2 regions of the Faecalibacterium sp. OF04-11AC genome follow, and region 2 is predicted to be linked to the other one. Evidence: a T-box and tRNA genes for the amino acid it is inferred to sense, from the RefSeq annotation. Region 2 holds a T-box; the other holds one or more tRNA genes.
What was found. The T-box of region 2 lies ahead of tyrS (tyrosine--tRNA ligase). A T-box ahead of a tRNA ligase gene usually reads a tRNA of that ligase, here a tRNA-Tyr.
Positions count from the first base shown of each region.

Region 1: it has a tRNA-Tyr gene. The T-box ahead of tyrS (tyrosine--tRNA ligase) is inferred to sense a tRNA for this amino acid. The anticodon was not compared.

Region 1 covers NZ_QTVP01000026.1:490-7,113, reverse strand. The annotation lists gene thiW (energy coupling factor transporter S component ThiW) at 1-370, shown strand, start outside; gene thiE (thiamine phosphate synthase) at 393-827, shown strand; gene DXA70_RS15530 (thiamine phosphate synthase) at 791-1,024, shown strand; gene thiD (bifunctional hydroxymethylpyrimidine kinase/phosphomethylpyrimidine kinase) at 1,187-2,017, shown strand; gene thiC (phosphomethylpyrimidine synthase ThiC) at 2,050-3,360, shown strand; tRNA gene DXA70_RS10860 (tRNA-Tyr) at 3,540-3,625, shown strand; gene DXA70_RS10855 (DUF6061 family protein) at 3,778-4,029, shown strand; gene DXA70_RS10850 (hypothetical protein) at 4,127-4,303, opposite strand; gene DXA70_RS10845 (plasmid recombination protein) at 4,321-5,586, opposite strand; gene DXA70_RS10835 (helix-turn-helix transcriptional regulator) at 6,273-6,624, shown strand, end outside.
Region 2 covers NZ_QTVP01000004.1:79,532-103,681, forward strand. The annotation lists gene DXA70_RS03195 (ATPase, T2SS/T4P/T4SS family) at 87-980, shown strand; gene DXA70_RS03200 (hypothetical protein) at 995-1,486, shown strand; gene spoIIIAC (stage III sporulation protein AC) at 1,476-1,670, shown strand; gene DXA70_RS14055 (SpoIIIAC/SpoIIIAD family protein) at 1,837-2,049, shown strand; gene DXA70_RS03215 (stage III sporulation protein AE) at 2,277-3,140, shown strand; gene DXA70_RS03220 (hypothetical protein) at 3,141-3,623, shown strand; gene DXA70_RS03225 (stage III sporulation protein AG) at 3,620-4,135, shown strand; gene DXA70_RS03230 (SpoIIIAH-like family protein) at 4,174-4,806, shown strand; gene DXA70_RS03235 (Asp23/Gls24 family envelope stress response protein) at 4,917-5,306, shown strand; gene nusB (transcription antitermination factor NusB) at 5,391-5,837, shown strand; gene DXA70_RS03245 (glycoprotease) at 5,834-6,775, shown strand; gene xseA (exodeoxyribonuclease VII large subunit) at 6,763-7,986, shown strand; gene xseB (exodeoxyribonuclease VII small subunit) at 7,964-8,185, shown strand; gene DXA70_RS03260 (polyprenyl synthetase family protein) at 8,200-9,081, shown strand; gene DXA70_RS03265 (divergent PAP2 family protein) at 9,109-9,582, shown strand; gene dxs (1-deoxy-D-xylulose-5-phosphate synthase) at 9,620-11,518, shown strand; gene DXA70_RS03275 (TlyA family RNA methyltransferase) at 11,515-12,318, shown strand; gene DXA70_RS03280 (NAD(+)/NADH kinase) at 12,340-13,191, shown strand; gene DXA70_RS03285 (arginine repressor) at 13,209-13,697, shown strand; gene recN (DNA repair protein RecN) at 13,728-15,398, shown strand; T-box leader at 15,432-15,685, shown strand; gene tyrS (tyrosine--tRNA ligase) at 15,751-16,968, shown strand; gene DXA70_RS03300 (ACT domain-containing protein) at 17,091-17,558, opposite strand; gene dapB (4-hydroxy-tetrahydrodipicolinate reductase) at 17,617-18,375, opposite strand; gene dapA (4-hydroxy-tetrahydrodipicolinate synthase) at 18,458-19,351, opposite strand; gene asd (aspartate-semialdehyde dehydrogenase) at 19,387-20,469, opposite strand; partial or broken gene queA (tRNA preQ1(34) S-adenosylmethionine ribosyltransferase-isomerase QueA) at 20,620-21,647, shown strand; gene tgt (tRNA guanosine(34) transglycosylase Tgt) at 21,765-22,910, shown strand; gene yajC (preprotein translocase subunit YajC) at 22,983-23,300, shown strand; gene DXA70_RS03335 (TIGR04086 family membrane protein) at 23,368-23,769, shown strand; gene DXA70_RS03340 (hypothetical protein) at 23,838-24,150, shown strand, end outside.

The sequences.
Region 1 (6,624 bases), on a different contig from region 2:
GGGCCCTTACTACGGGGTGGGCGTGGCCTTTGTGGCCTCGCTGCTGCGCAATCTGCTGGGGCTGGGCAGCCTGATGGCATTCCCCGGCAGCATGTTTGGGGCTTTGCTCTGCGGGCTGACCTACCATAAGGCAAAACAGCTGCTCCCCACGCTGGTGGCGGAGGTGTTTGGCACCTCCATCCTGGGCGGGCTGTGCGCCTACCCGGTGGCCATCCTGCTCATGGGCAAGAGCGCCGGTGACATCGCGTTCTACGCCTACATCATCCCGTTCCTGGTCTCCACGGCCGGCGGTGCCGTCATTGCGGGCGTGCTGCTGTTCAGCCTGCAGCGTTCGGGCGCGCTGCGCTCCATGCAGGCCAGCCTGACCTGAATTTTGCCAAAGGAGCTGTGTTATGAACTGTACCGCTGAGATGCTGCGGCTTTATGCCGTGACAGACCGCGCCTGGGTCGGCAGACAGACCCTGCCCCAGCAGGTGGAAGCTGCCCTGAAAGGCGGAGCCACCTGCGTTCAGCTGCGGGAAAAGCACCTGGACGACGCCGATATGCTGGCCGAGGCAAAAACAATTTCCGCCCTCTGCAGAGCGTACCATGTCCCGTTCATCCTCAATGACAATGTCCCGCTGGCAAAGCTGTGCGGTGCGGACGGCGTGCATGTGGGGCAGGACGACCTGAGCGCCGCCGAGGCCCGCCGCCTGCTGGGCCCGGACAAGATCATCGGCGTGTCGGCCCACAATGTGGCGGAGGCCAAAAAGGCTTTTGCGGACGGGGCCGACTATCTGGCTGCGGGGCCATGTTTACCACCCACACCAAGACGGACACCAACGTGATCTCCCGTCAGGTGCTGGCGGATGTGTGCGCCAGTGTTCCCATCCCGGTGGTGGCCATCGGCGGCATCCACAGGGAGAACCTGCTCCAGCTTGCCGGCTGCGGAGAGGCCGGCATCGCCGTCATCAGTGCCATCTTTGCACAGCCGGATATCGAAGCCGCGTGCAGAGAGCTGCGCGAGATGGTCCGGAAACTGTAACTCCTTTCGTCATCGCCCGCGCGATGACACCTCCCTCAGGGAGGGAGGCAGAAAGGCCCCCTCTATGAGGGGGCTGCCGCCAAAGGCGGCTGGAGGAGTCCGCGGCAAATTGGGGGCACCACCTTTTGCCGCGCTATAAAATTCATGCAAAGGAGATTTTTCATGAAGACCGCATTATCCATCGCAGGAAGCGATTGCAGCGGAGGCGCCGGAATCCAGGCTGATCTCAAAACCATGACCCTGAACGGTGTGTTTGCCATGAGCGTCATCACCGCGCTGACGGCCCAGAACACCACCGGCGTTTCCGGCATCCTTGAAGTTTCCCCTGCTTTCCTCGCACAGCAGATCGACGCGGTGTTTACCGACATCCGCCCCGACGCCGTCAAGATCGGGATGGTATCTTCCGCCCCGCTCATTGCGACGATCGCCGAGCGGCTGCGTTTCTATCAGGCCCGGCACATCGTGGTGGACCCCGTCATGGTGGCCACCTCTGGCTCCCGCCTGATGGAAACGGACGCCGTCCGCTCCCTGCGGGAGCAGCTGTTCCCGCTGGCCGAGGTCATCACCCCCAACCGGCAGGAGGCCGAAGTGCTCTCCGGCCGTCCCATCCACAGCCGGGAAGAGATGCTGGCCGCCGCCCGCGCCATCGCGTTTGACTGCGATTGCTCCGTACTGCTCAAGGGCGGCCACAGCGACACCGACGCGGATGATCTACTGGTGGAGGCCGACGGCACCGAGACCTGGTTCGCGGGGAGGCGGATCGCAAACCCCAACACCCACGGTACCGGCTGCACCCTTTCCAGCGCCATTGCGGCGAACCTGGCCAAGGGGTATTCCCTGCCGCAGGCCATCGCGCGGGCCAAAGGCTACATCACCGCCGCCCTTTCCGCCGGGCTGGATCTGGGCGCTGGCTCCGGCCCGCTGGATCACACGCTGGGCGGCAAGGACATTTTTACATGGATGAACGGCGCACCGGACGCCATTCAGGAATAAATCGAGAGAGTTCAACTTGGAGGATTTATCGTATGCAGACTTACACCACACAGATGGACGCCGCCCGCAAGGGCATCGTGACCCCCGAAATGGAGGTCGTGGCCAAGAAAGAGTACCGCACTCCCGAAGAGATCCGGCAGTGGGTCTCGGAGGGCAAGGTGGCCATCCCCGCCAACAAGCACCACACCTGCCTCAACCCCGAGGGCGTGGGCAGCATGCTGCGCACCAAGATCAACGTCAACCTGGGCGTCTCCCGCGACTGCAAGGATTATAGCATCGAGATGCAGAAAGTGATGAGCGCCGTCAACATGGGTGCCGAGGCCATCATGGATCTTTCCAGCCATGGCAACACCCAGCCGTTCCGCCAGAAGTTGACCCACGAGTGCCCTGTCATGATCGGCACGGTGCCCGTGTATGACTCTGTCATCCACTACCAGCGCGACCTGGCCACCCTGACGGCACAGGATTTCATTGATGTGGTCCGCCTGCACGCAGAGGACGGCGTGGACTTTGTCACCCTGCACTGCGGCATCACCCGCAAGACCATTGACCAGATCCGCAAGCATAAGCGGAAGATGAACATTGTCAGCCGCGGCGGCTCCCTCGTGTTTGCCTGGATGTGCATGACCGGCAACGAGAACCCGTTCTACGAGCACTTTGACGAGATCCTTGACATCTGCGAAGAGCACGATGTGACCATCTCTCTGGGCGACGCCTGCCGCCCCGGCTGCCTGGCCGACGCCACCGATGTCTGCCAGATCGAAGAGCTGGTGCGTCTGGGCGAGCTGACCAAACGCGCCTGGGCCCACAATGTCCAGGTCATGGTGGAGGGCCCGGGCCATGTGCCTCTGAACCAGGTCGCCGCCAATATGGAGGTGCAGAAGAGCATCTGCATGGGCGCACCGTTCTACGTTCTTGGGCCGTTGGTGACCGACATTGCCCCCGGCTACGACCACATCACGGCAGCCATCGGCGGTGCCGTGGCTGCCGCCAGCGGTGCAGCGTTCCTGTGCTATGTCACTCCTGCAGAGCATCTGGCCCTGCCCAATGTGGATGACGTCAAGCAGGGCATCGTGGCGTCCAAAATTGCCGCCCACGCCGCCGACATCGCCAAGGGCATCCCCCATGCCCGCGACATCGACGACAAGATGGGCGACGCCCGCCGGGTGCTGGACTGGGACGCACAGTTTGCCTGCGCCATCGACCCCGAGACCGCCAAGGCCATCCGTGATGCCCGCCTGCCCGAAGACGACCACAGCGACACCTGCTCCATGTGCGGCAAGTTCTGCGCCGTCCGCAGCATGAACAAGGCACTGGCCGGCGAGTACATCGACATCCTGTAAGCCTGCCATTTCAACGCGCGTTTTTCTTCCTTTTCCCCGCCCGGCTTTTGCTCTGCCGGGCGGTTTTTATTTTCTCTGCAAAAAAGTACCGCGAAATTTGCAAAAAGCAGTTGACAAAACCAGCCGCCCATGCTAAAATAATTGAGTCATCCGGCTTGGCCGGGCACTCAAAAGAATATGGGCGTGTTCCCGAGTGGCCAATGGGGACAGACTGTAAATCTGCTGCTTTTCAGCTTCGGTGGTTCGAATCCACCCGCGCCCACCAAACAAGAAAAATCCGAACCTGTTTCCGATTGGAGAAGGGTTCGGATTTTTCGTTTTCTTTGGGTACAGCAATGAAGGTTCCCGTGGACGGTGCAAAACTCCGATACCTTGTCATAGACCGTAAGACAATCACAAGATTTGGAGGGTATGATTATGAAGTACGATGCAAGAGCCTGTAAGTTTAACATGGACACCGGGTGTGTGGAGCTGTTGCTCCGGGATGGGTGCAAGATCTCTATCGACTGCACCGGGGTCGAGGATGCACTGGATGTGACCATGGCGCAGCAGACGGAACTGGACTACCTAATCTATAACGACCCGCTGGCGTATGCAGCGCTGATTCTGAACGGTGAGCCAGAAGAATACCTGCGGAATGTGGCTGGGAACCACGGGCTAGAAGATTAAGGGCAAAAAATAAGAGGTGTGCCCAACTGGACACACCTCGGTAAGATACATCTATATAAGGCAGGGCGTTCCCTTTACTGGGAGCGTCCTGCTGTTTTTATGCGGCAACAGGCAAGGCTTGTAGTGCTTCCTGCTCTTTCAGCCACTTCTCATATTCACGCTGGCCTTCCTCGCTGTTGAAAAACTCAACCATGGAGGGATAAAAGCAACGTGCAAGGGTCTTGATTGCTTCATCCGGGTAGCCGGATTTGTTCGACTTCTTCTTTTTGTTCAAATGGTATCCTCCGAAAATCAAAGTTCCATATCCTGCCCACGCTTGCGGTTTCGCTGCGGCACATTTATGGTGCGCTCCTGCTTGGGGGCAAGAATCTTTTCCAGAAAGCCTCGCACCAGTTCGGGCGCACGGTGGAGAGCATCCAGATAGGGTTTCACGTCGTACCACAGGTCGTGGTACTTGTTGCTCCAACGAATGGCTTCCTTCTTGGCGGTGGAAAGTTCTTCTTTCAAGCGGCGGTTCTCCACATCCATCATATAGCCGTGGTCGGCCTGTTTTTTCAGCTTGGAGAATTCTTCTTCGGTCAGCGAGTAGTTACCGAGAAAGGTGCGCTTGCCGATATAATCCAGATCACGCGCATGAATGAGAGCTTCTTTCGTGAGCGTGGCCTTTTTCTGCACAGCGGCAAGTTCCTTCTCCTTTTTGGAGAGGGTCTGACTGGTTTTGGCAAGCGACTGCGCCTTTTGGTCGGCTTGAGCGGTCAGGGTGTCCAGCCGTTCCTGCTCCCGCTGGACTTTGAACTGGGTGACGGTCAGGTGTTCTTCGGTGCTGCCGCGCTCGCCGCGCTCTACATCGGTGTACCCGGCATTGTGCATATAGTTGAAGAAATCGTCTTGCAGGATGCTGTACGACTTCTTCAGGACTGGTTTGCCGTTCTTTTGCAGGACGGGCTCTCCAGCATCGTCCAGCAGGGGCTTGGATGCCCACTTCTTGCTCCGGCTGACCTGCATGACGGTCTCCTTGACTGTGCCGACCAGTGCCTTGTCCTTGCAGCGTTTCGACCACAGGATTTGCTTTTCCACGACAGGTACATAGACCACATGGAGATGGTAGTGGTAGACCTCCCGGCCTAATGCTTCGGTCATGGCGCGGTTGATCTCGTCGGCGTGCATGACTGCCGAGAGGATATACTGCTCACCACCCACGATCTGAACGGCTGCTTTGTAGGCATTCTCATAGAACTGCTTGGCGAACTCGTAGCCACCGTGATTGTCAAAATAGGCCGAGTTGACATCAAAGACAAGCTCGCAATAATGGGTGGCATCCGGCTTCAAGCCGCGCGTGGAGATGGTTCCGGCGGCTTCCAGTTGGGCGAACAGGTCAGTGTAGCTGGCGGTTGGCTTTTTGAAGTGGACGTTCCATGCAGCGCGCTGGGGGATAATATCGGGGTTCCGATAGCTGTCCTTTTCACGCTCATTGTGCTGCTGGGTGTTGCCAACGGCCTTGTCCGAAACGGCGAGATTTCGGACACTGGTGCGGTCAACGCCATCGTTTCTTGCCAAAGGGCATCCCTCCTTTCAAGGTTCATCGAGAGGTGACGGGGAACGAAGATGCACTTCTTCGGAAGTGTAATAACCCACTATAACACTTTCATCCCTATGGGCTGCAAAGTGTAGTGGGCTCTTCGAGGACTCTCCGAGGGGGAACGTCTCCTGCGGGAGAGCTACAATCAAGTTCGCACAATGCGAACTTGATTGCTCCGTACGCATCTGAAAAAATTGCGTACGGACTTCAAATAACCTGTACGGTTCGTACGACGTACGGAAATCCAAAATATAAACGATAGCACGTTTTAATCTGCTTCAATTTGCCGTACAGGTGCGTACAAGTACAGACCGTACAGGTTGTACGAACTTCTTCCGTAAAAAAATGCACTTTTTACGGACAGGGGTGGACAAGCGGCTCGATGCCCACGAATCCCCGCACCCTGCGGCCACCGGGCAGGGCGGTGTTATGCGTTGCACCAGAGTCCCTAGCGTGGGAACTCTGGTGTTTTTTTGCTTCCTGCCTGAATATACGGAAAATTTTGCAGGAAAGGCGAAAAAGCGGCAGAACTGCAACGGAAAAAGAAAAATGCCCTCACTGGTTGCAGGACTGCAACAGCAAGGGCAGAGAGAAAACCGTATATTGAACAAAACGGCAGAGCGTATTATAATGAGGAAAAAGCTCAAAAAGGAGGGCCGACCACATGGCACAGGAATATCTGCCCGCACCATCCAACATCCGTCTTGCGGACTTGATGAAAGAGCACAACATCAGCCAACCAGAACTTGCTAAGGAACTCGGCTGCTCCAAGAGCACCATCAACCGTTTTATCAGTGGCGCAAAAGGAACCCTGACCCATGAGCAGGTGCTGAAGATTGCAAGGCTGTTCAACGTGTCTACGGATTTTCTGCTGGGAGAAACCAACATCCCCGACCGCAAAAATTACGACATTGCCGAACTGGGCTTGTCCGTAGAAGCTGCAAAGAACCTCTACACAGGGCGTGTCAATACAGAGGTGGTCAATCTGCTGCTGGAAAATGCCCGCTTCGCAGAGC
Region 2 (24,150 bases):
GCTGCGGTTCTAAATGCAAGCCTGCCGCCATACAGTGAGGACAAGAGGACTAAAAATCCAAAATCGTCCGGAAAGGGGAAATAAAAATGGACGAGTATTACCGCGCGATTCAGTCTCTGCCCAGCTGGCTTTCCCGGCCGCTGGCAGAACTCCCGGTTGAACTGGCAGAGCAGGTCCATGAGATTCGGCTGCGGGTGGGCTGTCCGGTGCAGATGACCATTTCCGGCGTTCTCTGCACGTCGGCCTGCGTCCCGGCGCTCCGGCAAATCGTGTTGACCCAGCTGCAGATGGATGAGATTTTCCTCACGCTCTGCGATGGCTCCGTCCACACCCATCAGGCGGAAGTCGCCCAAGGGTATGTCACCCTGCCAAATGGCTGCCGGGCAGGTCTTGGCGGACGCTTTTTTCTGCATCCAACACAGGGCGCGGTTTTGCAGCAGCTCCACTCAGTCAACCTCCGCATTGCCCGGTGGAAATGGATCACTTTACCAGAAGAACTGCGCAGCCTGCTGGAACAAAGGCTGACGGGGGTGCTTTTGATCGGCGAGCCGGACAGTGGCAAAACCACCCTTTTGCGCAGCATAGCGCAGGCACTGGCCGCACGGGACAAAACCGTCTGCGTCATTGATGAACGCCGGGAAATCTGCCCGGGAGCCACCGTTCCTTACGAGCAGAAAACCATGGCCGTTGATGAAATTTCAGGCCTGCCCAAGGCAATGGCTGTCCAGATGGCTTTGCGCACCCTCTCGCCCCAGTTTATCCTGCTGGACGAGCTTGGCGGCACGGAAGAAGTCCGGGCGCTGGAACAGGGAATGTTCAGTGGTGCCGCTATTATTGCCACTCTCCATGCCTCTAGCTGGGAAGAAGCATTCTGCCGTCCACAGCTGCAGGAGTTCCGAGCCTGCGGGGCGTTGCAGGCTGCCGTGCTGCTTCGTGGCCGGGATCATCCGGGTCAGGTTGCCGCGGTGCGGATATTATGACGGCTTTACGGCTGGTGGGCACATTCTTTTTGGTGGTGTGCGGCTGGTGCGCAGGGGATGCCGTCTGCATCCGCACGCAGGAGCATCTGGAAGCACTCCGGCAAACCATTGCGCTCCTGGAGGAGATCGAGCAGGAGATCACATTCCGCCGGGCTGACCTGAACATGCTGGCGAAAAAGTTACAGCGTGAGCACAAACTCTTCTGCTCCGCCAAAATGATTCAGACAGCCATTCCACCGCAGAGTTTCTCTCCGCAGGAAGCCGCCTGCTTTGCGGAGTGCTTTTCCGCCCTTGGCCATACGGAAGCAGAACAGGCGTGCAGCAGGCTGGCATTTTATCAAGAGCGCTTCCGCAGCTTTTGCAGCAGCAGGAAAAAGCCGCACAGAGCCGCCTGGTGCTTGCCCCGAAACTCGGGATACTTCTTGGACTTACGGCAGCCATTCTCCTTTTTTAAAGCGCAAAACTTCGTTTCAAATACAGGGAGGAAACCGGGCAATGGAAATTGATCTCATTTTCAAAATTGCGGCCATCGGCATCATCGTAGCGGTGCTCAACCAGTTGCTGATCCGTTCCGGCCGGGAAGATCAGGCCATGATGACGACATTGGCCGGGCTCGTGGTAGTCTTGTCCATTCTGGTCAAGCAGATCAGCGCATTGTTTGTCACCATAAAATCTTTATTCGCACTATGAGCCTTGCTCTTTCCAGCCTTGCCATTGCCGTGCTGGCGGCAGTTTTGTATGCACTGTTCCAGAAAAGCGCCCCGACTTTTTCACTGCTGGTTTCCATGGCCGCGGCCTGATTTTGCTGGCCCGGGTCGGGAGTGCCGCGCAAAGTGTTCTTTCCGGGCTTGTCCGGTTGGAGCAACGCGCCGGCGGAGATGCATACGGCTGTCTGCTGCGCTGTACGGGCATCGTTCTGCTGACCGACTACGCACGGACGCTCTGCGAGGAAGCCGGAGCGGAATCGCTGGCATGGTGCGCTGCGCTGGCTGGGCGGCTTTTGGTGCTGGCGGCGGCGTGGCCGCTGCTGGAAGAGATCGGACAACGGATCTGGAGTGTTCTTGGATGAAACAACATGGATTCAAAAAGCTTCTTTTTGCCCTTTTTCTGGTCTGGACAAGCCTCTGCATCATTACCCCGGCGGCACTGGCTCTGGACGAAACAACTCTATCCGGCATCCCCGGGGCAGAACAGTGGCAGCCTTACCTCGAACAAAGCCCGGTAAGCATTTCGGATTTTGCGGATGCCCCGCTCGACGCCTTAAAAAAGCTCTTCCACGGTTCCATGGCAGCTGCCTTGCAGGAGACACTGCGCGGCAGCACGGATGCGCTGTTATTTTTGCTCCTTGCTGCGCTTTTGTCTTTTCTGACAAGTGAGACCACCAACGGCGAACTGCTTGATCTGATCGCGGCAGGTGGGTGCGGTGTTCTCCTCTGGAGCAAGCTCCTCACGCTTGCGGAACAGCTCTGTGCACAGATGGGAGAGTGGCGCGGCTTTTTGCTGGGGTTTCTCCCGGTCTATGCCGGAGTCCTGACCATGGGTGGGGAAACGGCAGCAGGCAGCGCGGCCAGCGGATTTTTTCTGACGATCCTCTGCTTTCTGGCGCAGTGCCTGACAGCATTTGTCCGGCCCTTGCTGCAATGCTATCTGGCTCTCAGCATGGCCTGCTGCATCAGCACAGATCACGGGCTTGCCGCTTTCTGCCAAAGCACAGGCGCTTTGCTGCGCCAGGCACTTCATTGGGCGGGGAAGTTTCTGGCACTTTTGCTGGGGTTGCAGCGGGTTACAGCATTGCAGCTGGACCGTGCCGCGCTCCGCACAGGCCAGCTTCTGGCCGGGAGCGTCCCCATTGTAGGGCAGACTTTAAGCGATGTTTCAGAAGCGTTTCTCGCAGGAATCCAGCTCTTGAAAAGCGGCCTCGGCCTTGCGGCCATTGCGTTTCTTGGGGCGGAATTTTTCCCGCTGTATCTCGGCATGATGCTCCAGCTGGCTCTTTTGTTCGGATGCAGCCTGTTTTGCAGCCTGACAGGGAACATCCGCTGTAAGGCCTTACTGGATTGCTTTGCCGAAGCGGTCCGTTGTATGGCGGCAGCAACCGCGCTTTTCTTTGGATTATTTATAATGGGAACGGTATTTTTGTTTCTTGCGGGAGGTGGGTAAATGCAGCCGTTGGAACGGGCCGTGGCGATTTTCTGTATCGCCTGTATCTGTGCAGAGCTGACCACGCAACTGGCGGGCAGCACATGGGCCCGGCGGTGCATAAAAGCCGTGGCAGGGCTATATATTCTAGTAGTGTTTGCCCGCACCGTGCCGCAAGCCCATGTGCAGCTCCGGGCGCTTTTAGTTCCAGTGCAGGAGCCGGTTTCCATTGCATCGCCCGAAACGGCCATTTTAGCGCAGACGCAGGCGCAGCTGGAACAGACACTCGCGGAACAGTGGTGCACGAAAACCGGGAGAGAAGCTTCGGTAGCCGTGATGCTGAAAGAGACCGATTCGGTTGTCGCTATTTGTTCCGCACAAATGACGCTCCCGGCAAACTGTACCGCGGAAGAACGGCAGCAGGCAGGTGCCTTTTTGCAGGAAAAGCTTCAGCTGCTGCCGAAACAGATCCGGATCGCTGCAGCGGGGGAGGAAACACCATGAAGCCAGAACTTTCGGAACTGAGGAAGTGGCTGCAAACCCTGCTGAAAAAGCAAAACCGTGCACGGCTTGCATTGGTTCTGGGCTGCATCGCCATGGCGCTCATTTTGCTTTCAGAGTTGTTCCCGGCAAAAGCCCCGGCGGCACCGCAGGCTGTATCTCCGGAGGAGGGTACTTACAAAACACAGCTGGAGCAGCAGCTGACAGAGCTGATCGAGCAGGTACAGGGAGCAGGAAAGACCACTGTGATGCTCACACTGGAAAGCGGGGAGGAGACCGTTTATGCCTTGGACACGCTCTCGGGACAGACCCAGACGCAGCAGACCCATGTGCTGCTGGACGACGGGACCGCACTGGAACAAACTGTTTATCTACCGACCATCTGCGGTGTGGCGGTCGTCTGCGAGGGCGGCGGAGATGTCCGGGTCGCCTCCCGCATCACAGAGCTGGTAGGTGCCCTGCTGGATGTTCCGTCCAACCGCGTCTGTGTGGAGCAGCGCCGTACCCGAAACTGATTTGTATTTGCGATTTGTATTTGCAAGGAGGAACGAACATGAGAGCCACTGCAAAAAGTACGACCCGCAAGGCCACTGCCATTACATTGGCCGCCGCTCTGGTGGTAGCAGTTTACCTTAACTGGCAATATTCCCGCACCGGAGTCAGCCTGAATGAAGATGCTGTCAATGTTTCAGCCGCTGTGGTCGAGACAGAAGAGGAGGCTGTTGCGGCTTCTCCCATCACGGATGGGTTGATGACGGAAGCAGAAGCGGTTTCCAGTGCCAACAAGAATTACGGCGAGGCACAGCTTGTCAGCGTGGCAAACGACTCCGGCTCCAAATTTTTTGAAGAAGCCCGCCTCAAGCGGGAAAAAGCCCACGATGCCGCACTGGATACCATCCAGAAAACGCTCAAAAGCTCCAACCTCTCCGCCGAGGAAAAGAAATCCTACGCGCGGCAACTGACCGGAAACCTGGAAGACCTCAATGCGGAAAATGAGATCGAAACGCTGGTCAAAGCCAAAGGCTTCGCGGACTGCCTGTGCTTTTTGCAGTCCGGCCGGGCTGATCTGACCGTCATGACCTCCGGCGACGCTCTGACCGCCGCGCAGGTGGCACAGATCCGGGACATCGTTTTGAGTAAAAGCTCTGTGACCGCCCAGAATATCACTGTGGTAGAAGTGAAGTAAGGTGTTGTGAAAATGCAGAAAGAATGGTATAATAACAGTAAGCATTCAATGGCAGGGAGAATTCTCTGCACAGACCAAAACAAAATAGAATGAGCTTGCGCTCATTTTGGATGGAGGACCATAGAATGGAATTACAGAATATGGATCTTAGAGGCGGCAGCCTGCAGATTTCGACCGAAGTCCTGGGTAAGATTGCGCGTTGTGCCGCATTGGAAGTAGCGGGCGTTGCAGAAGTTTCCTGCGGCAGCCAGAACCGGAAAGTAAAAGACTTTTTGGAGCGTGCTAACGTGCAGTCTCCTGTTACGGTAGAAATGCGGGATGGCACGGCTGAGATTACCCTGCATCTCGTCGTCGCATTCGGCGCGCGCATCCCCTCCGTGGCGGAAAAGGTGCAGGAAAACGTCAAAACAGCCGTCCAGAACATGACGAACGTCACCGTCAGCCGTGTAGACCTTGTGATCGCGGGCCTTGCTCCGGCACAGGATGCCGCAATCGACTGATCAACCCCCAAAGAATGTGAATAAAAACAAAAGCAGGGCTTCTGCGGCTGTGGCTGCGGAACGCCCTGCTGCGAGAGGAATATTATGGATAAAATTTTGCCCCGTCGTGAAGCCCGCGAAAACGCCTTTCTGCTGGCATTTTCTCAGACCTTTGGTGATATCGCTCTGGAAGAAGCACTCGATAACCACGCAGAGTGCGACGAAGAGCATCCTGTGGATGTGTTCGGTCAGCGCCTGCTGCGCGCTTACTACGGCCACTCGGCTGAGGTGGATGACCTCATCCGTGACCATCTGCGCAACTGGACCATGGAGCGTCTGCCCCGTGTCAGCCTGACCGTGCTGCGTCTTGCTCTGGCAGAGATGCTGTACGGCGACGAGAAAAAGCCTGGCGTTGTCATCAACGAGGCGGTTGAGCTGACCAAGAAATACGGCGCGGACGAGGACTACCAGTTCGTTAACGGTCTGCTGGGTGCAGTAGCCCGCGAGAAAGGGCTCGATGCTGCCGATGCGATGGAGTCTGAAGAGCTGTGAGCTGTTACACACTTGGAATCGACACAAGCAACTATGCAACCTCTCTGGCCGTTTTTGATACAGCCGGAGAGGTTGTTTGCGCAAAGAAGCGGTTTCTCCCGGTCAAGGAGGGCCAGCTTGGGCTGCGCCAGAGTGATGCGTTGTTCCACCACACGGTAGCACTCCCGGAAATGCTGGGAGAGCTTGGTCATGAGTTTGATCTGACCCAAATCGCAGCGGTGGGTGTCTCCCAGAAACCGCGTCCGGTGGAGGGAAGTTATATGCCCTGCTTCCTGGCAGGCGTCAACGCGGCCACGGCCTTTGCGCTGGCCCGGGGCATCCCGCTCATCCATACGACACACCAGCAGGGCCATGCGGCCGCCGCGCTTTTTGCTGCGGAGGGGGACAAACTGTTCCGCCAGAAAGTGCTGCTGTTTCATATTTCCGGCGGCACCACCGACCTGCTGCTCTGTGATGAAGTCCGACGCATCGAGACCCTTGGCACCAGCACAGACCTCTATGCCGGACAGGCTGTGGATCGGGTGGGTGTCAAACTGGGCTTTGGCTTCCCGGCGGGTGCGGAAGTTTCTCACCTTGCGGCAAACTGTACCGAGCCTATCAAGCCAAGATCCAGTGTCCGAGGGATGCAATGCAGCCTCTCCGGGCTGGAAAATCAGTGCAATGCCCTGCTCAAAGAGGGCAAAAGCCCGGAGTATGTCTGCAAGTACTGCCTGCTCTGCGTGGCCGATACCGTTGTGAAAATGACAAAGGCGGCCCAGAAAGAATATCCCGGGCTCCCGGTGGTCTGCGCCGGCGGCGTGATGAGCAGTGATATTATCCATGCCTGGGTGCAGCAGCGTCTGCCCAAGGTCTACTTTGTGCCGGGACAGTACTCCAGCGATAACGCCATTGGAGTTTCGATCCTGGCGGCACGGGAGGCCGGATTATGGCTGAAGTGATCTCGGTTTCCGCCCTGAACCAGTATGTTAAAACACTTCTGGATGCAAACGACATTTTGTTTGATCTGGCTCTGCGAGGTGAGATCGCTAATTTTGTGCAGAATTCCCGGAGCGGACACTGCTATTTTTCCCTCCGGGATGAGGCCAGCAGTGTGAAAGCGGTCATGTTCCGCTCGGACGCGCGGCGGCTTGGCTTCCGCCCGGAAGAGGGAATGAAAGTCATCGTCCGCTGCCGTGCCACCCTTTATGAGCGGGATGGTGCATTTCAGGTCTATGTCAACGATATGTTTCCGGATGGCATCGGCTCTGCACAGCTGGCCTTTGAGCAGCTGAAAGCAAAGCTGGAACAAGAGGGCCTGTTTGCTCCAGAGCACAAAAAGCCGCTGCCTGCTTACCCCAAATGCATCGGGATCGTTACCAGCAAAACGGGAGCTGCGCTGCAGGATATCCGCAACATCATCTCCCGCCGCTGGCCTGCGGTGCGGCTGCTGCTCTGCCCGGTCAACGTGCAGGGCTTTGAAGCCGCCAAAGAGATCGCTGCCGCCATCGACCGGCTGGATAAAAGCGGGGAAGTGGACACCATCATTGTGGCCCGTGGCGGCGGCAGTCGGGAAGACCTCTGGGTCTTCAACGCGGAGATCATTGCCCGGGCAGCTTACCGCTGCAAAACGCCCCTCATCAGTGCCATCGGACACGAGATCGATTTCACGATTCTGGACTTTGTTGCAGATCAGCGTGCGCCTACCCCCTCGGCAGCAGCAGAGCTGGCTGTACCAGACAGGGCGGAACTGGCGCGCAAATTATACAACCTGGAACAAAATATTCAGAATATAATGCAAAACCAGCTGAAAATATGCTATAATGAGCTTATGCAGGCGGAGCAGACGCTTTCGCCGGAAGCGGTACGCACTCCGCTGACCGCTCGGCGGCAGAGCCTTGCTGCACGGCAGGAGCAGCTTCAGCAGGCGATGCAGCAAAAGCTCCGTAACAAAAAAGAGCAGCTCGGCCACGCCGCGGCCCTGGCTGGCTCCCTGAGCCCTTATCAGGTGCTGGCCCGCGGCTATGCCATGCTCTACGATAAAAACAAAAAGCTCTGCACCGCGGATTCTCTGCGTGCAGGAGATACGGTCACTGTGCGGGGAGCTGCAAAACTTGCACATTGCACAGTCATCTCCGTGGAGGAACAAGATGAGAGCACCCAAAACCTTTGAGGACGGGATGGCCCGTCTGGATACGATTTTAACCCAGATGCAAAGTGAGGATACCACACTGGCCGAATCGGTCAAGCTGTACGCGGAAGCGGCCTCACTGATGGAATATTGCAGAGCGACGCTGGAAAAAGCCTCTCTGCAAATCGACGAGATCGACGCAAAACGCAGCGCGGCAAAGCCCGCTGCAGCCGACGATTGAAGGAGGAAGTCCATATGGATTACGAAAAGCAGTATCATGAATATCTTGCCCGGGTCAACCGTGCACTGGAAGCCGCCTGCAATACCTACCTGCCGGAGGAATCCGAGGTCTGCCGCGCGGCCCGCTACAGCCTGATGAGCGGCGGCAAGCGCATCCGTGCGGTACTGGTGCTGTCCGTCTGCGATATGCTCCATGGCAATGCCGAGGCAGCCGAGCAGTTTGCGGCGGCGGTCGAGATGCTGCACTGCTATTCTCTCATCCATGATGACCTGCCCTGCATGGACAACGATGACCTGCGCCGCGGCAAACCCTCCTGCCACAAGGCATTTGGAGAAGCCACTGCCATGCTGGCCGGCGATGTCCTGCTGACGGAAGCATTCAACGCCATTGCACACGCTCCGGCTTCGGCTGAGATCCGTGTCTGTGCCGCACAGGCACTGGGCATGGGGGCTGGCAGCCACGGTATGGTCTACGGCCAGGAGCTGGACCTCAAATATGAGGCACTTGCCGCCACCGAAGAACAACTGCGCCTGATCCACCGCCACAAGACGGGTGCGCTCATCAATGCTGCCATCCAGATGGGTGCCGCCGCCGCACAGGCAACGGAACAGCAGAGCAAAGAGCTGGAAGACTATGCGTACGGCATCGGCCTGGTGTTCCAGATCGTGGATGACGTGCTGGATGTAGTCGGCTCACAGGAGCAGCTGGGCAAGCCCATTGGCAGCGATAGCGAGAACGGCAAGACCACGTTTGTGACCCTGTTTGGCACAGACGGCGCTATGGAGCTGGCCAAGAAATTGAACGACGAGACCTGCGCTTCGCTCCACCGGGAGTTCGGGGAGAAGAGCGCGTTCCTGGTGGAGCTGGCCAGGGAGCTTCTGGTCCGGCGCAGCTGAGGAAATACACAAGAAGGTGGACAAAACATGCAATTGATCAAAGATCTGTTCTCGGTAAACGAGATCCTGACCGTATCGCTTCTGGGCTGGTTTGTAGCCCAGGTGCTCAAGACGATCATCAATTTTATCCTGCTTGGCAAATTTCAGCTGGAGCGGATGTGGGGCGACGGCGGTATGCCCAGCGCACACAGCGCGACCGTTTGTGCAATGGTCATCGCAACGGCACGCAGCGCGGGAGTCGGCTCCTCGATCTTTGCAGTTGCAAGTGTTGTCGCCATTATCACCATGCACGACGCCATGGGCGTGCGGCATGAGACCGGCGAGCAGGCCAAAGTGTTGAACCAGATGATCGAGCAGTGGATCGACATCAGTGAGCAAAATTCGCCGTTTTTGCAGAACATGCACCTGAAAGAGATGGTCGGCCATACACCGCTGCAGGTGGTGGCAGGCGTTCTGGTCGGTGTTGCGGTAGGGCTCCTTTACCCGATGAGCCCGGTGTGAGAATTTTCAGGAAGAAAAATGAGAAGGACGTGGAGCTATGAATTTTCCTTTGCTCGAAAAAATTTCACAGCCTAGCGATTTGAAAAAGCTTTCGAGCGGGCAGGTCAATCAGCTGTGTGAAGAGATCCGGGCATTTCTGCTGGATCATGTTTCCAAAACAGGTGGACATCTCGCTTCCAACCTCGGTGCGGTAGAGCTGACCGTTGCATTGCACCGCGTATTGGAAACGCCGAAAGACGAGATCGTGTTTGACGTCGGTCATCAGTGCTATACCCATAAACTGCTGACCGGCCGCCGGGAGGGCTTTGCCAAGCTGCGGCAGCTGGATGGCATTTCCGGTTTCCCCAACCCAAAAGAGAGCGTCCATGACGCCTTTGTAGCGGGTCACGGCAACACCTCGCTCTCCCTGGCTATTGGCATGGCCTGGGCCAGGAAACTGCGGGGGGAGCCGGGCCATGTGGTTGCCGTCATTGGCGATGGCTCGTTCACGGGCGGCATGGTCTACGAGGGGATGAACAACATTGGCGGGCTGGATAACCTGCTGGTGGTCCTCAACGACAACAAGATGTCCATTTCCAAAAACGTTGGTGCGCTGGCACGGTATTTCAGCCATCTGCGCACCACGAGCCGTTACATTGATGCAAAAGAGAACGTCCGGACGTTTCTGGATGGGGTCCCCGTGGTCGGTCCGCCGATCAAATCCGCCATTCAGGGCGGTAAGAGCATGGTGCGCCGGGCCATGTACCATTCTACCATGTTTGAGGATATGGGGTTTCATTATTTCGGACCCATTGACGGCCATAACGAAGCAGAGCTGGAGCGCGCGCTGCGCGCCATCTGCAGCCAGCCCGGCCCCCATTTCCTCCATGTTGTGACCAAAAAGGGCAAGGGCTACGCCCCGGCAGAGGCAAACCCCGGCAACTTCCATGGCGTTTCGACCTTTGATTTGGTTCACAGTATCCCGGACCCGGAGGTAGCTCCGAAAGAATCGTTCTCGACCGTGTTTGGCAACCTGCTCAATAAGCAGGGAAGTGAGAATGAGAAGATCTGTGCCATTACCGCCGCCATGAAATACGGCACTGGCCTGCAGTTCTTCTACCATACGCACCCCAAGCGCTTTTTTGATGTTGGCATGGCAGAACAGCACGCTGTGACTTTTGCGGCCGGTCTGGCCAGCCAGGGAATGCTCCCGGTGGTGTGTATTTATTCCACATTCCTCCAGCGTTCCTACGATCAGATCATTCATGACGTCAACCTGTTGAAAGAGAATGTGGTCTTCGCCATTGACCGTGCCGGTTTTGTCCCGGCCGATGGTGAGACGCATCAGGGCATCTATGACCCGGCATTCCTCAGCCAGGTTGGGATGCCCATCTATTCTCCTTCCAACTATGCAGAGCTCAAATACTGGCTCCCCATTCTGCTGAGCAATGAGATGCAGGGCCCCCGCGCCATCCGCTACCCGCGCGGCGGTGAGAGCAAGGCATTGGCGCAGTATGGCTGCTCAGGTAAGGAGTACGATCACCTCTACACTGCGCCGGGCGCAAAGATCGTTCTGGTCAGCTATGCGGACGAAGTGGAGGACGTACTGAACGCGGCAAAGCTGCTGGGCGCGGAAAACATCCCCTGTGATGTTTACAAGCTTGTGAAGATCTTCCCCTTTACGGAAGAACTCATCCGCGAGATCATGCGGTATGACGTTGTTCTGATGGCGGAAGAGTGCGTCGCCTGCGGCGGCATTGGAGAGCATCTGGAAATGGCCCTGCAGCACGCCGGATGGAACGGCAGATACATTCACACAGCGGTGGAGCAGCTCTGCCTGCCCCATGCCACGGTGCCCCAGATCAAGCAGGTGACCGGGCTGGATGCGGAGCATCTGGCACAGGCGGTGCGGGAGGCCGTACAGGCCCCGGAAGCGAAAGGAGAGGCCAAGGTTTGAAAATTCGATTGGACCAATATCTGGTGCAGCACGGACTCATCCAGAGCCGTGAGCGCGCCAAAGCCATGATCATGGCAGGTGTTGTCTTTGTCAACGAGCAGAAAGTGGACAAAGCCGGTGAAATGATCAAAGAAGATGCCAAAGTGGAAGTGCGTGGCCATGATATCGGTTATGTCAGCCGCGGCGGCTTGAAGTTGGAAAAAGCTATGCAGTGCTTCCCGCTGACCCCGAATGGAAAAGTCTGTATGGACATTGGTGCCTCGACCGGCGGTTTTACCGATTGTATGCTGCAGAACGGTGCGGTCAAGGTCTACGCGGTGGATGTTGGCTACGGCCAGCTGGCCTGGAGCCTGCGCACCGACGAGCGGGTGGTGAATATGGAGCGGACGAACATCCGCAATGTTACCCCTGATATGCTGGAAGAGCCCATTGAGTTTTTCAGCGTGGATGTCTCGTTTATCTCACTGCATCATATTTTCCCGGTGGCACAGGCTATCACTACGCCGGACGCCATGGGTGTCTGCCTGGTCAAGCCTCAGTTTGAGGCTGGCCGCGAGAAAGTTGGCAAGAACGGTGTCGTGCGTGACCCGGCTACCCACCGCGAAGTGCTGCACAATGCCATGGGCTACGCAGCCGCCAACGGGTTCAAAGTATGCGGGCTGGATTTCAGCCCCGTCAAGGGCCCTGAGGGCAACATTGAGTACTTGATGTTTGTACAGAAGAGTGAGCAGCCCGGCGTTCTGGATGATTCTGTGGCCGAGCAGGTGGTTGCTGCAAGCCATTCCACGCTGGACAAATAAACTGGCAGGAGGAAACGCCGTATGACCGTTATGATCTCCCCGAACCCTGACAAACAGTTGGCGGATGTCATTGCTGTGCGTGCCGCGCAGATCCTGCTCAACCATGGTTCCCATGTCCTGATGTGGGAAGAACTGCAGGCCAGCTGCAACACCATGGGCGTTTCTTACCTGCCGGAAAAAGAGTGCCTGCAGCAGGCAGACGTCATCCTGACCATTGGCGGCGATGGCACTATCCTGCACGAAGCCAACCTCACGCTGGAGTACAAAAAGCCCATCCTCGGCGTCAACCTGGGCCGCTGCGGCTTTCTGGCCACCTGTGAGGTGGACGAAATGGAAACAAAGCTGGCGGCGGTTGCCAGGGGTGAGTACTCGCTGGACAGCCGGATGCTGCTCTATGCGCGGGTGCTGGGAGAAGACAACTGGAAAGGCCACGCCCTGAACGATGTTGTCGTGACCAAGGGCCGTTTGCAGCAGGCTATTGATTTCAGCATTTACTGCGATGATATTCTGGTAGAACATTACCGGGGCGACGGTGTCATTGTGGCCACGCCCACAGGTTCCACAGCCTATTCGCTGGCCGCAGGCGGGCCTATCCTGGACTCCCGGACCAAGGGCATTGTGGTAACGCCCATCTGCCCCCACAGCCTTGCCAGCCCCGCTATGGTATTCGCACAGGAGCGCAAGATCAACATTTGTGTCGGGCAGGTGGCAGATGATGAGGTCTTCCTCAGCTGTGACGGGGTCTCCGGCTACCCTATGCGGGCAGGTGCAACGGCCGAGATCCGCCTGTCCAACCAGATCGTACAGCTCATCACATTTGGAAACGCCGACCAGTTCCAGGCCATTGACCAGAAACTGCGGAGCAGACGATAACGAAAGAGGGATTGCGTATGAACCGAACCACTTCCGGAGACGCCAAAGGGAAAGCCGAGCGTCAGCAGACGATTCTGCGGCTGATTCAGGAGCATCCCATCAGCCGGCAGGAGGTATTGCTGGAGCACCTGCGAGAAGAGGGCTTTGCTGTCACGCAGGCTACCATCTCCCGGGATATCCGGGAGCTTTGCCTGGTCAAAGCAGCCACCAGTGATGGCTACCGCTACGTTTCCAGCCACAATGAGAGCCTGAACCCTAAAATGCAGGGCCGCTTTGAAACGATCTTTCACGAGTCGGTGCTGGGGGTAGACTATGCCGGCCATGTAGTGCTGGTAAAATGCTACTCCGGCATGGCAAATGCTGCCTGTGAGGTGTTTGACGCACTCAAATGGAAGAATGTTGTCGGTACCCTTTCCGGTGATGATACGTTCCTCATTGTGGCGCGTTCCGAACGGGATGCCAAAACCATCTGCAATGAGCTGACCCACCACATCGGGCAGCACTAACAAGAAAAGGGTAGGGCAGGAGAACAAAGCATGTTAAGCAGCCTGCAAATTGAAAATGTGGCCGTCATCCAAAAGGCCAATGTCCATTTTGAAAAAGGTCTCAACGTCCTCACGGGCGAGACGGGCGCGGGCAAATCCATTCTCATTGATTCCATCAACGCCATTCTTGGCAACCGTACCTCCAAAGATCTGGTGCGTACCGGTGCTGCAAAGGCGGTGATCCGGGCGGCATTTGAAAATGTTCCGCCTGCTGTGCTGGACAGTCTGGAAAAAGCCGGGTATGAGCGCTCTGAAGCACTGCTCCTGAGCCGTGAGATCACCGCTGAGGGCAAGAGCACCTGCCGCATCAACGGGATGCCTGCCACCGCAGCGATCCTGCGGGAGTTGTGCGGCGGGCTCATCAACATCAACGGCCAGCACGATTCCGTTGGACTGTTGAACCCGGCCCACCACGAGAGCATTCTGGACGCCTATGCCCAGAATCGTACCGAGTATCAGGAGTATTATGCCGTTTATCGGGAGCTGGTCAAGATCAAGCGGGAACTGGACGCTCAGATTACGGACGAGAGTGAAAAACAGCGCCGTATCGACCTGTTGAGCTATCAGGTGCAGGAGATCGAAGATGCCGCGCTGACCGCCGGGGAGGAGCAGACGCTGGAAAGCCGCCGCAAGGTGCTGTCCAATGCTTCTACCATCCGGGACCGCATCGCGCAATGCTATGCGCTGCTCTCCGGTGACGATGAGACACCGGGTGCTGTCGATCTGTTGGGGGAGGCCTCCAATGCCGTGGACGCGGCCGCCCAGCTGGACGGCGAGCTCTCGACCAGTGCCGGGCAGCTGCTGGACCTTTACTACAATGCAAAAGACGCTGCTGCAGACCTGATCGGCCGTCTGGACGCCTATGAGACCAATGACGCCGAACTGGATGAGATCGAGCAGCGCATTGATCTCATTTATAAACTCAAACGGAAGTATGGTGATACGGTCGAGGATATCATCGCGTTCGGGCAGAAAGCCCGGGAGGAGCTGGAACTGATCCAGTCTTCCCAGGAGCGGGTAGAACATCTGCAGGCAGAGCAGCATCGGCTGTACGTTCTGGCTCGGGAAAAGGCAGAGACACTGACGCAGACCCGCCTGAAAGCCTTTGAAGAGCTGAACAAACGAATCTCTGGGACACTGGACTTCCTTAACATGCCCGGTGTGCGGATGACTCTGCACCACGCCCGCGGGCCTCTGGCCAGCCACGGGCAGGACAGCATCGAGTTTTATATCTCCACAAACCCCGGCGAAGCGCCCAAACCGCTGGCGAAAATCGCCTCGGGCGGTGAGCTGAGCCGCATCACGCTGGCCATCAAAAACGCCATGGCAGACAAAGACGCTGTGCCGACCGTCATTTACGATGAGATCGACAGCGGCGTTTCGGGCAAAGCAGCCAGCCGCATTGGTGAGGTACTGCGCCAGAGTGCAGAGGGACATCAGATTCTGTGCATCACCCACACGGCACAGATCGCGGCTCTGGCGGACTGCCACCTGCTGATCCAGAAAAACATCGCCAATGAGCGGACCTATACCGAGATCCATCCGCTGGATGAAGACGGCCGCGTGGATGCACTGGCGCATCTCATCTCCGGCGACCATGTGACGGAGCTTTCTCGTGCCAATGCCCGCGAAATGCTGGAACAGACCCGGAATGGGCGTTGACAACCCGCTTTTCGTGTGATAAACTAACCCTTGTGAAAAGCGATGACGGGAATAAGTACCCTGAACGGTTCTGCCCAGAGAGGCCCCGGTTGGTGCAAGGGACGTGCAGAACAGCAGGCGAAATACCTCCCGGAGCTGCAGGCTGAACGAATTTTCCAGTAGGTTGCGCCGCGTGCGAGCGTTACAAACGCAGGAGTGTTCTCCGTCTCTGAGGAGTGCACTCGTGAGGCCGTTTCCGTGAGGGAGCGGCAAACAGAGGTGGTACCGCGATTTTTCTCGCCCTCTGCCAAATTTCACGTTTGGCAGAGGGCGTTTTCTTTTCCCTCTGCCCCAGAAACAGGAGGATTTTTCTATGACTTTGTACGAAGAACTCAAAGCCCGCGGCCTGGTGGCGCAGATCACTGACGAAGAGATCATTGACCTCATCAACAACGGCAAGGCAACATTCTACATCGGCTTTGACTGCACCGCTGACAGCCTGACCGCCGGCCATTTTATGGCCCTGACCCTGATGAAGCGGCTGCAGATGGCCGGCAACCGCCCCATCGCCCTGATTGGCGGCGGCACCACCATGATCGGCGACCCCTCCGGCCGTACCGACATGCGCAAGATGCTCACCAAGGAGGACATTGCCCACAATGCTGCCTGCTTCAAAAAGCAGATGGAACATTTCATTGACTTCTCTGAGGGCAAGGCTCTGATGCTGAACAACGCCGACTGGCTGCTGAACCTGAACTACGTGGAGCTGCTGCGTGAAGTGGGTGCCTGCTTCTCCGTTAACAACATGCTCCGTGCCGAGTGCTACAAACAGCGCATGGAGAAAGGCCTGTCGTTCCTCGAGTTCAACTACATGATCATGCAGAGCTACGACTTCTACTACATGTTCCAGCACTACGGCTGCAATATGCAGTTTGGCGGCGACGATCAGTGGAGCAATATGCTGGGCGGTACGGAGCTTATCCGCCGTAAGCTGGGGAAAGATGCCTACGCTATGACCATCACCCTGCTGACCGATTCTCAGGGCAAGAAGATGGGCAAGACCGCTGGCAACGCTGTCTGGCTCGACCCCAACAAGACCAGCCCGTTCGAGTTCTACCAGTACTGGCGCAATGTCGGCGATGCCGATGTCATGAAGTGCATCCGGATGCTGACGTTCCTGCCTCTGGAGCAGATCGACGAGATGAGCACCTGGAAAGACGAGCGCCTGAATGAGGCTAAGGAGATCCTGGCCTATGAGCTGACCAAGATGGTCCACGGCGAGGAAGAGGCTGTCAAGGCCCAGAACGCCGCCCGTGCTCTGTTCAGCGGCGAGGCTGACACCGAGCACATGCCCACCACCCAGCTGACGGACGCGGACCTGAACGATGGCTCCATCGGCATCCTGACCTTGATGGTCAAGGCCGGTCTAGCTGCCTCCAACGGTGAGGCCCGCCGCCTCGTCACCCAGGGAGGCGTCCTGGTGGATGGCGAAAAAGTTTCGGCTCCCACGGCCAGCTTTACCGCTGAACAGCTGGCAAAGGGCATCGTCATCAAAAAGGGGAAAAAGGTCTACCACAAAGTGACGCTGTAATAAGCCCCGCAAGGCCTGTCGATTTGATCGTAAAAAGCCCGGAACGGTTTTCTCGTGTACGGAGAAGCCGTTCCGGGCTTTCTTTTTGCCTGTAAAATTTTTAATGAAGCAGATCCGGGAAGTTACAGTTCGTATGCTTTCTTCAGGGCTTCATAGGCGGCATCTTCGTTCTCCGCCCGCACCAGCAGGGAGATATCCAGATCGCTGGTGGTGATCAGCAGCACCTCAATGCCTGCCATGGCAAGGGCATTCAGAGCACGGGCGGCCACACCGCAGCTGGTGACCATCTCTTCGCCAAACAGGTTCAGCTTAGAATAGCCCACGCTGATGAGGGGAGCCGCTTTAGCGTCCTTATCCAGATTGGCTGCCGAAATGGCTTTCATCACCAACGGCAGGTCACTGCTGGATGCCGTAAAGCTGAAATCCATCGTGGTGCCATGGGGAGCACTCTGACTGATCATATCCACCACAACGCCTGTGTCGGCAAAGATCTGCAAATAGCGTGCCAGGCTGTTGCCTTTGAACTCGACATCCTGCACGCTGATCATCATGAGGCTTGGCTCGATGCTGATTTTGGAAACACCGTACATAAGAAAACCCTCCATTCTGCCCTTGCGGGCCTCAGCGGAGAAACATGTGACATCTGGCTCACATTTCCGCGATCATATCACTCATATTGTACAGCCCCGGCTCCTTTTTCGCAAGATAAACAGCCGCATTGATGGCTCCATTTGCAAAAATACTGCGGGAATAGGCGGTGTGCTTGAGGGTGATGACCTCGTCCGGGCCGCAGAACAGTACCTCGTGGTCGCCCACGATGCTGCCGCCGCGCACCGAGCTGATGCCGATCTCTTTCGGGTCACGCTTCTGGCGCACAGAGGAACGGTCATAGACGTAGTGGTAAGCGCCATCGTTCTCCTCATTGATCGCGTCTGCCAGCATCAGGGCCGTGCCGCTGGGGGCATCCAGCTTGTTGTGGTGATGCTGTTCCACGATCTCCACGTCGTAATTCACGCCCAGGATGGCCGAAGCACGCTTGCACAGCTCCGACAGGACATTGATGCCCATGGACATGTTGGCGCTCTTGAACACCGGGATGCTGCGGGACAGCTGCACCACCTTGAGCTGCAGCTCTTCGGAAAGGCCCGTGGTGCAGACCACGATGGGCAGCTTGTGAGCCTCACAGTAAGGCAGGGCCTTTTCCACGGCAGCAGGGGAGCTGAAATCGATGATGACATCGCCCTTGCCCTCCAGCTTGTCCAGACTGTCATACACGGGAATGCCGTTCTGCTCGCCGTCTTTCACATCAATGCCGGCAATGACGCGGCAGTCCTCCCTCTGGGCGATCAGGTCGCACAGCACATGGCCCATCCGGCCGCCAATCCCCTGAATGATAATATCCGTCATGGTTTTTACCTCTTTTTCCTGCAATGCAGAATACGGCAAAATGCCCGGAAGAATCCTCTCGCCGGGCATCTGCCAACGTGTGTTATTCTTTGATCAGACCGGCTTCCACCAGAGCCTGTTCGATCTTGGTCTTGTGCTCATCGCTGGGCTCCACCAGCGGCAGGCGGCACTCGCCTGCGTTCCAGCCCAGTACATTCATAGCGTACTTGACCGGGATGGGGTTCACCTCGCAGAACAGAGCCTCGCACAGGGGCAGCATTTCCAGCTGCAGGGCGCAGGCCCTTGCCGTATCTCCCTCAAACCATGCCTTGCAGCAGTTGTGTACCAGCTCCGGCTTGACGTTGGAGACCACGCTGATAACGCCCTTGCCGCCCAGAGACAGCAGGGGAACCACCTGATCATCATTGCCGGAATAGAGGTTCAGGTCATCGCCGCAGAGCTGCGCGATCTTTGCCACCTGAGAAATGTTGCCGGAAGCCTCTTTCAGGCCGTTGATGAGCGGATGCTTGCTCAGCTCCAGAGCCGTTTCCGGCGCAATGTTCAGGCCCGTGCGGGAGGGCACGTTGTACAGGATGACCGGGATGCCTCCGGCTTCGGCCATGGAGGTAAAGTGAGCCACCAAACCCGCTTGGCTGGTCTTGTTGTAATACGGGGTCACCAGCAGCAGGGCATCCGCGCCGCAGGCAGCAGATTTTGCCGCCAGTGCACAGCCGTGATCGGTATCGTTGGAACCTGCACCTGCCACGACGGGGACGCGGTGGTTGACCGTATCGACCGTGAATTTGATGGCAGCCAGCTGCTCCTCATCGGTCATGGTAGAGCACTCGCCGGTGGTGCCGCAGATGACAACGGCGTCCGTTCCCCGTGCGATCTGATCCTCAATGATACGGCCCAGCTCGTCAAAATTGACACTGCCGTCCTCATACATCGGGGTGATAATGGCGACAGCCGCACCCGTAAAGACAGGATTCTTCATGCTAAAAAACTCCTTTGCAGCGCATTGTGCGCAGATTAGTCAAAATAGCCCTTGGCAGCCAGCAGCTCTGCCAGCAGGACAGCGCCGCCTGCAGCACCGCGCAGGGTGTTGTGGCTCATGCAGGCAAACTTGTAATCAAACAGGGTGTCCTCCCGCAGGCGGCCAATGCAGACAGCCATACCGTTCTCGGTATTGCGGTCCAGCTTGGGCTGCGGACGGTCCGCTTCCTCAAAGTAGTGCAGGAACTGTTTGGGAGCGCTGGGCAGGTTGAGCTCCTGTGCGGGGCCGCGGAAATTTGCCCAGGCCTCGAGCATCTGCTCTTTGGTGGGCTTTTTATCAAAGCTCACAAACACGGCAGCGGTGTGGCCATCGGAGACCGGCACGCGGAAGCACTGCGCCGTGATGGTGGGCTTCTCTGCATTGACGATCTCATTGCCCTCAATGTGGCCCCACAGCTTCAGCGGCTCGCGCTCACTCTTCTCTTCCTCACCACCGATATAGGGGATGACATTGTCGATGATCTCTGGCATCCGGTCAAAGGTCTTGCCTGCGCCGGAAATGGCCTGATAGGTGCAGACCAGCGCCTTGTTGACGCCAAAGTCTTTCATCAGGGGATGCAGGGCAGGCACATAGCTCTGCAGGCTGCAGTTGGACTTGACCGCGATAAAACCGCGCTTGGTACCCAGACGTTTGCGCTGTGCCGGGATGATCTCAATATGGTCAGCGTTGATCTCCGGCACGACCATCGGAACATCCGGGGTAAAGCGGTTTGCACTGTTGTTGGAGACCACCGGGCACTCTGCCTTGGCATAGGCCTCTTCCAGCGCCTTGATCTCGGCTTTGGGCATGTTAACGGCGCAGAAGATAAAATCGACCTGAGAGGCGACTTCTTCCACGTTGGAAGCATCCAGCACCACCATCTTCTTCACGCTCTCCGGCATCGGGCTGGTCATAGCCCAGCGGGGACCGACTGCATCTTCATAGGTTTTGCCTGCACTGCGGCCGGAAGCGGCCAGCGTGGTCAGTTTGAACCAGGGGTGATTCTCCAGCAGCGTAACAAAACGCTGACCGACCATACCCGTTGCACCAACAATGCCCACTCTATACTGTTTTTCCATTTCCAGTACCTTTCCTTTCAAAAAGACAAATTTACACAAGCGCCGCTTGCAAAGCAGACACGAATGCAATATAATAAAGACTGTCTATACAGATTTTATGATAACATTGATACGGCATTCGTGTCAATCATCGGAAAGGCAAATGCATTCATGTTAAAAAAAGATTTTTGGTATGATTTACCCAAAGAGCTCATTGCACAGGAGCCCGCAGACCCCCGCGACTCTGCACGGCTGATGGTTCTGAGCCAGAAAGACGACAGCATCCAGCACCGGATCTTCCACGACCTGCCCGAATATCTGGAGCCGGGCGACCTGCTCGTCGTCAACAATTCCAAGGTCCTGCCTGCCCGCATCGTTGGCGTCAAGCAGCCCACCGGCGCTGTCTGTGAGCTGCTGCTCCTCCGTCAGGTCAAAGGCGACCAGTGGGAGTGCCTGGCAAAGCCCGGCAAGCGGATGCAGCCCGGCACCAAGGTCAGCTTTGGTGACGGCACCCTGACCGCTGTGGTGGATGAAACCATGGAGGATGGCAACAAGTACGTTACATTCTATTATGACACAGAGACCCTTTATGAAAAACTGGATGAGTTTGGCAAAATGCCGCTGCCGCCCTATATCACCAAACAGCTGGAAGACCAGAGCCAGTACCAGACGGTGTATGCCAAGGAGCTTGGCAGTGCCGCAGCGCCCACAGCCGGCCTGCATTTCACTCCGGAGCTGATGGACACCATCCGGGCCAAGGGGGTCGGCATTGCTGAAGTGACCCTCCATGTGGGTCTGGGCACATTCCGCCCCGTGATGGAAGACGAGATCACGGACACAAGATGCACAGCGAATGGTACTCCATCAGCGAGGAAACCGCCCAGCGCATCCGGGAGACCAAGGCCGCCGGGCACCGCGTCATTGCGGTTGGAACTACCAGCTGCCGCACCCTGGAAGCCGTTGCCGCCAAGTATGGCGAGATCAAAGCCTGCAGCGGCAACACCTCCATCTTCCTGTACCCGGGTGTCAAGTTCAACTGCATCGACGGCCTCATCACCAACTTCCACCTGCCGGAGAGCACCCTCATCATGCTGGTGTCCGCGCTGTACGGCTACGAAAAGACCATGGCGGCCTATAAAGTGGCCGTAGAAGAAAAATATCGTTTCTTTAGTTTTGGCGATGCCATGCTGATTCTGTAACAAAATTGAATCTGTAGAAATCAAAAACTCAAGAAACGTTTATATATTCTGCACACTGCCGCCCACCATGCGGCACAGGGAGCACGGCTGTTTTCCGTGCACAGAAAGGAAACGTTTATGCCTTCTTTGACGACCTACAAGCTCCTCAAGCAGGAGCACAATGCCCGGCGGGGCGAGTTTAAAACCGTGCACGGCACGGTGCAGACCCCGGCATTCCAGAATGTAGCCACGGCAGGCGCTATCAAGGGCGGCCTCTCCGCACAGGATCTGCGGGAGATCGGCACCCAGGTAATGCTTTGCAACACCTACCATCTGCATCTCCGCCCGGGCGATAAGCTGGTGGCTGAAATGGGCGGCCTGCACAAGTTTACCCGTTGGAACGGCCCCATCCTGACCGACAGCGGCGGATTCCAGGTGTTCAGCCTGGCCAAGCTCCGGAAGATCACCGAAGAGGGCGTGACGTTCGCCTCTCATCTGGACGGCCACCGCATCTTCATGGGCCCGGAAGAGAGTATGCAGATTCAGGCAAACCTCGGGTCTACCATTGCCATGGCCTTTGACGAGTGCGTGGAGAACCCAGCCCAGCACGATTATTCCAAAGCAAGCTGTGAGCGCACCGTGCGCTGGCTGGCACGCTGCCAGAAAGAGCTGGCCCGCCTGAAGCACGAGGGCAAGGCAACCAATCCTGACCAGCTTCTGTTCGGCATCAACCAGGGCTGCACCTATGCGGACCTGCGTGTAGAGCATATGAAGCAGATCGCAGAAATGAATCTGGACGGTTATGCCATCGGCGGCCTGGCCGTGGGTGAGCCCACCGAGGTCATGTACGAGATGATCAGCGAAGTAGAGCCCTATATGCCCAAGGATAAGATCCGTTACCTGATGGGCGTTGGCACCCCAGGCAACATCATTGAGGCGGTTGCCCGTGGTGTCGATCTGTTTGACTGCGTGATGCCCAGCCGGAATGCCCGCCACGGCCACCTGAACACCTGGGGCGGCATCATCAACATCAAAAATGCCAAGTACGAGCGGGATGAGCGCCCCATTGACCCCACCTGCGGCTGCCCGGCCTGCCGCAACTATTCCCGCGCCTATATTCGCCACCTGTTCAAGGCGGAGGAGCTGCTGGGAATGCGTCTGGCAGTCATGCATAACCTGTGGTTCTACAACCATCTGATGGAGCGGATCCGCGATGAACTGGACGCTGGCACGTTTACGGCTTTCCACGACCACTATGTCAAGCTGCTTGATACAAGAATTTGAGCAATTCCCCTTGCAACGGGGCGAATAAACGTATATAATATTCCTATATGAATTTGAGAGGAGATTTTCCCGATGAATTTTCTGACCACTACCACCGAAAGCTATATCAGCCTCTTCTTCACGCTGGCGCTGATGCTCGTCCTGCTGTATTTTATGATCTATCGTCCCCAGAAGAAGCAGGAGAAGAAAGACGCCGCCATGCGTGCTGCTCTGGAAATTGGCGATCAGGTCACTACCATCGGCGGCATTGTCGGCCGCGTGGTTGCCATCAAGGACGACACGTTCGTTCTGGAGACTGGCGCTGACCGTGTGAAGATCCGCTTCATTAAGAATGCCATCAGCTCTGTCGAGAAGCTGAACATGGACAACGCTGCTTCCTCCAAGAAGTGATTTTTCAGCCTGCAAGAATTTTTTACGCGCCTTTCTGCATACAGTAAGTGCAGGGAGGCGCGTTTTTATGTCTGGCAATGGTAATTCTCCGGCAAAATTCCCGGCGGGCCGGGCACTGGTCTCATTTGGCGCGGGCTGCTGTGTCACCGGGGCCTGTATGGCGGGCCTCGCCGCATTGATGGCACAGCAGGGCCTTTCGCAGAATGCGGCCTGGCCCATGGCGACCTGTGCGGTCAGTGCGGGCAGCCTGTTCAGCGGCTGGCTGATGGCTTTCTGGCAGAAAAGCCGCGGGCTGCTCTGTGGGGTAGTACAGGGGGCTCTATTCGTTTTTCTGCTGCTTTGCTTCGGTCTGCTTTCCGGCAGTCCTTTGCAGGAAATGCAGCTGGTCCGGTTCGGGGTCACGCTGCTATTCGGCTGCATCGGCGGCGTCCTCGGGATGCTGCGCTCGGAGCGGAAACGCAGAGTCTGAGCTTTTCCTGAAAATCGGGTGCATCGCTCGGTGCACCTGCTTTTATCTTTCAAAGGAGGGACAGCCTTATGTGGGTTTATCAGGAACCTGAAATACAACCAATCGAAAAAGGCCCCATAACACCACCTCCATCACTGCCACCCGTTCCGGAACAAGAACCGCTGCCCGCTATCGTCCAAAGCACACCGGAAACAACGGTTCCACACATTCCAGAAACAGAAGTGCTTTCCAGAACGGCTCCCGCGTCCCACAGAGAGCGTTCTGCACCTCATCAGGGATGCGTGCTTCTTGCGGGTTCTTATCTCTCAGGAGCCTTTACAGCGGGAATTCTGCAGGCGCTTCTGGATACAGCAGAGATGGACATGCTTTCCTATTACCTGC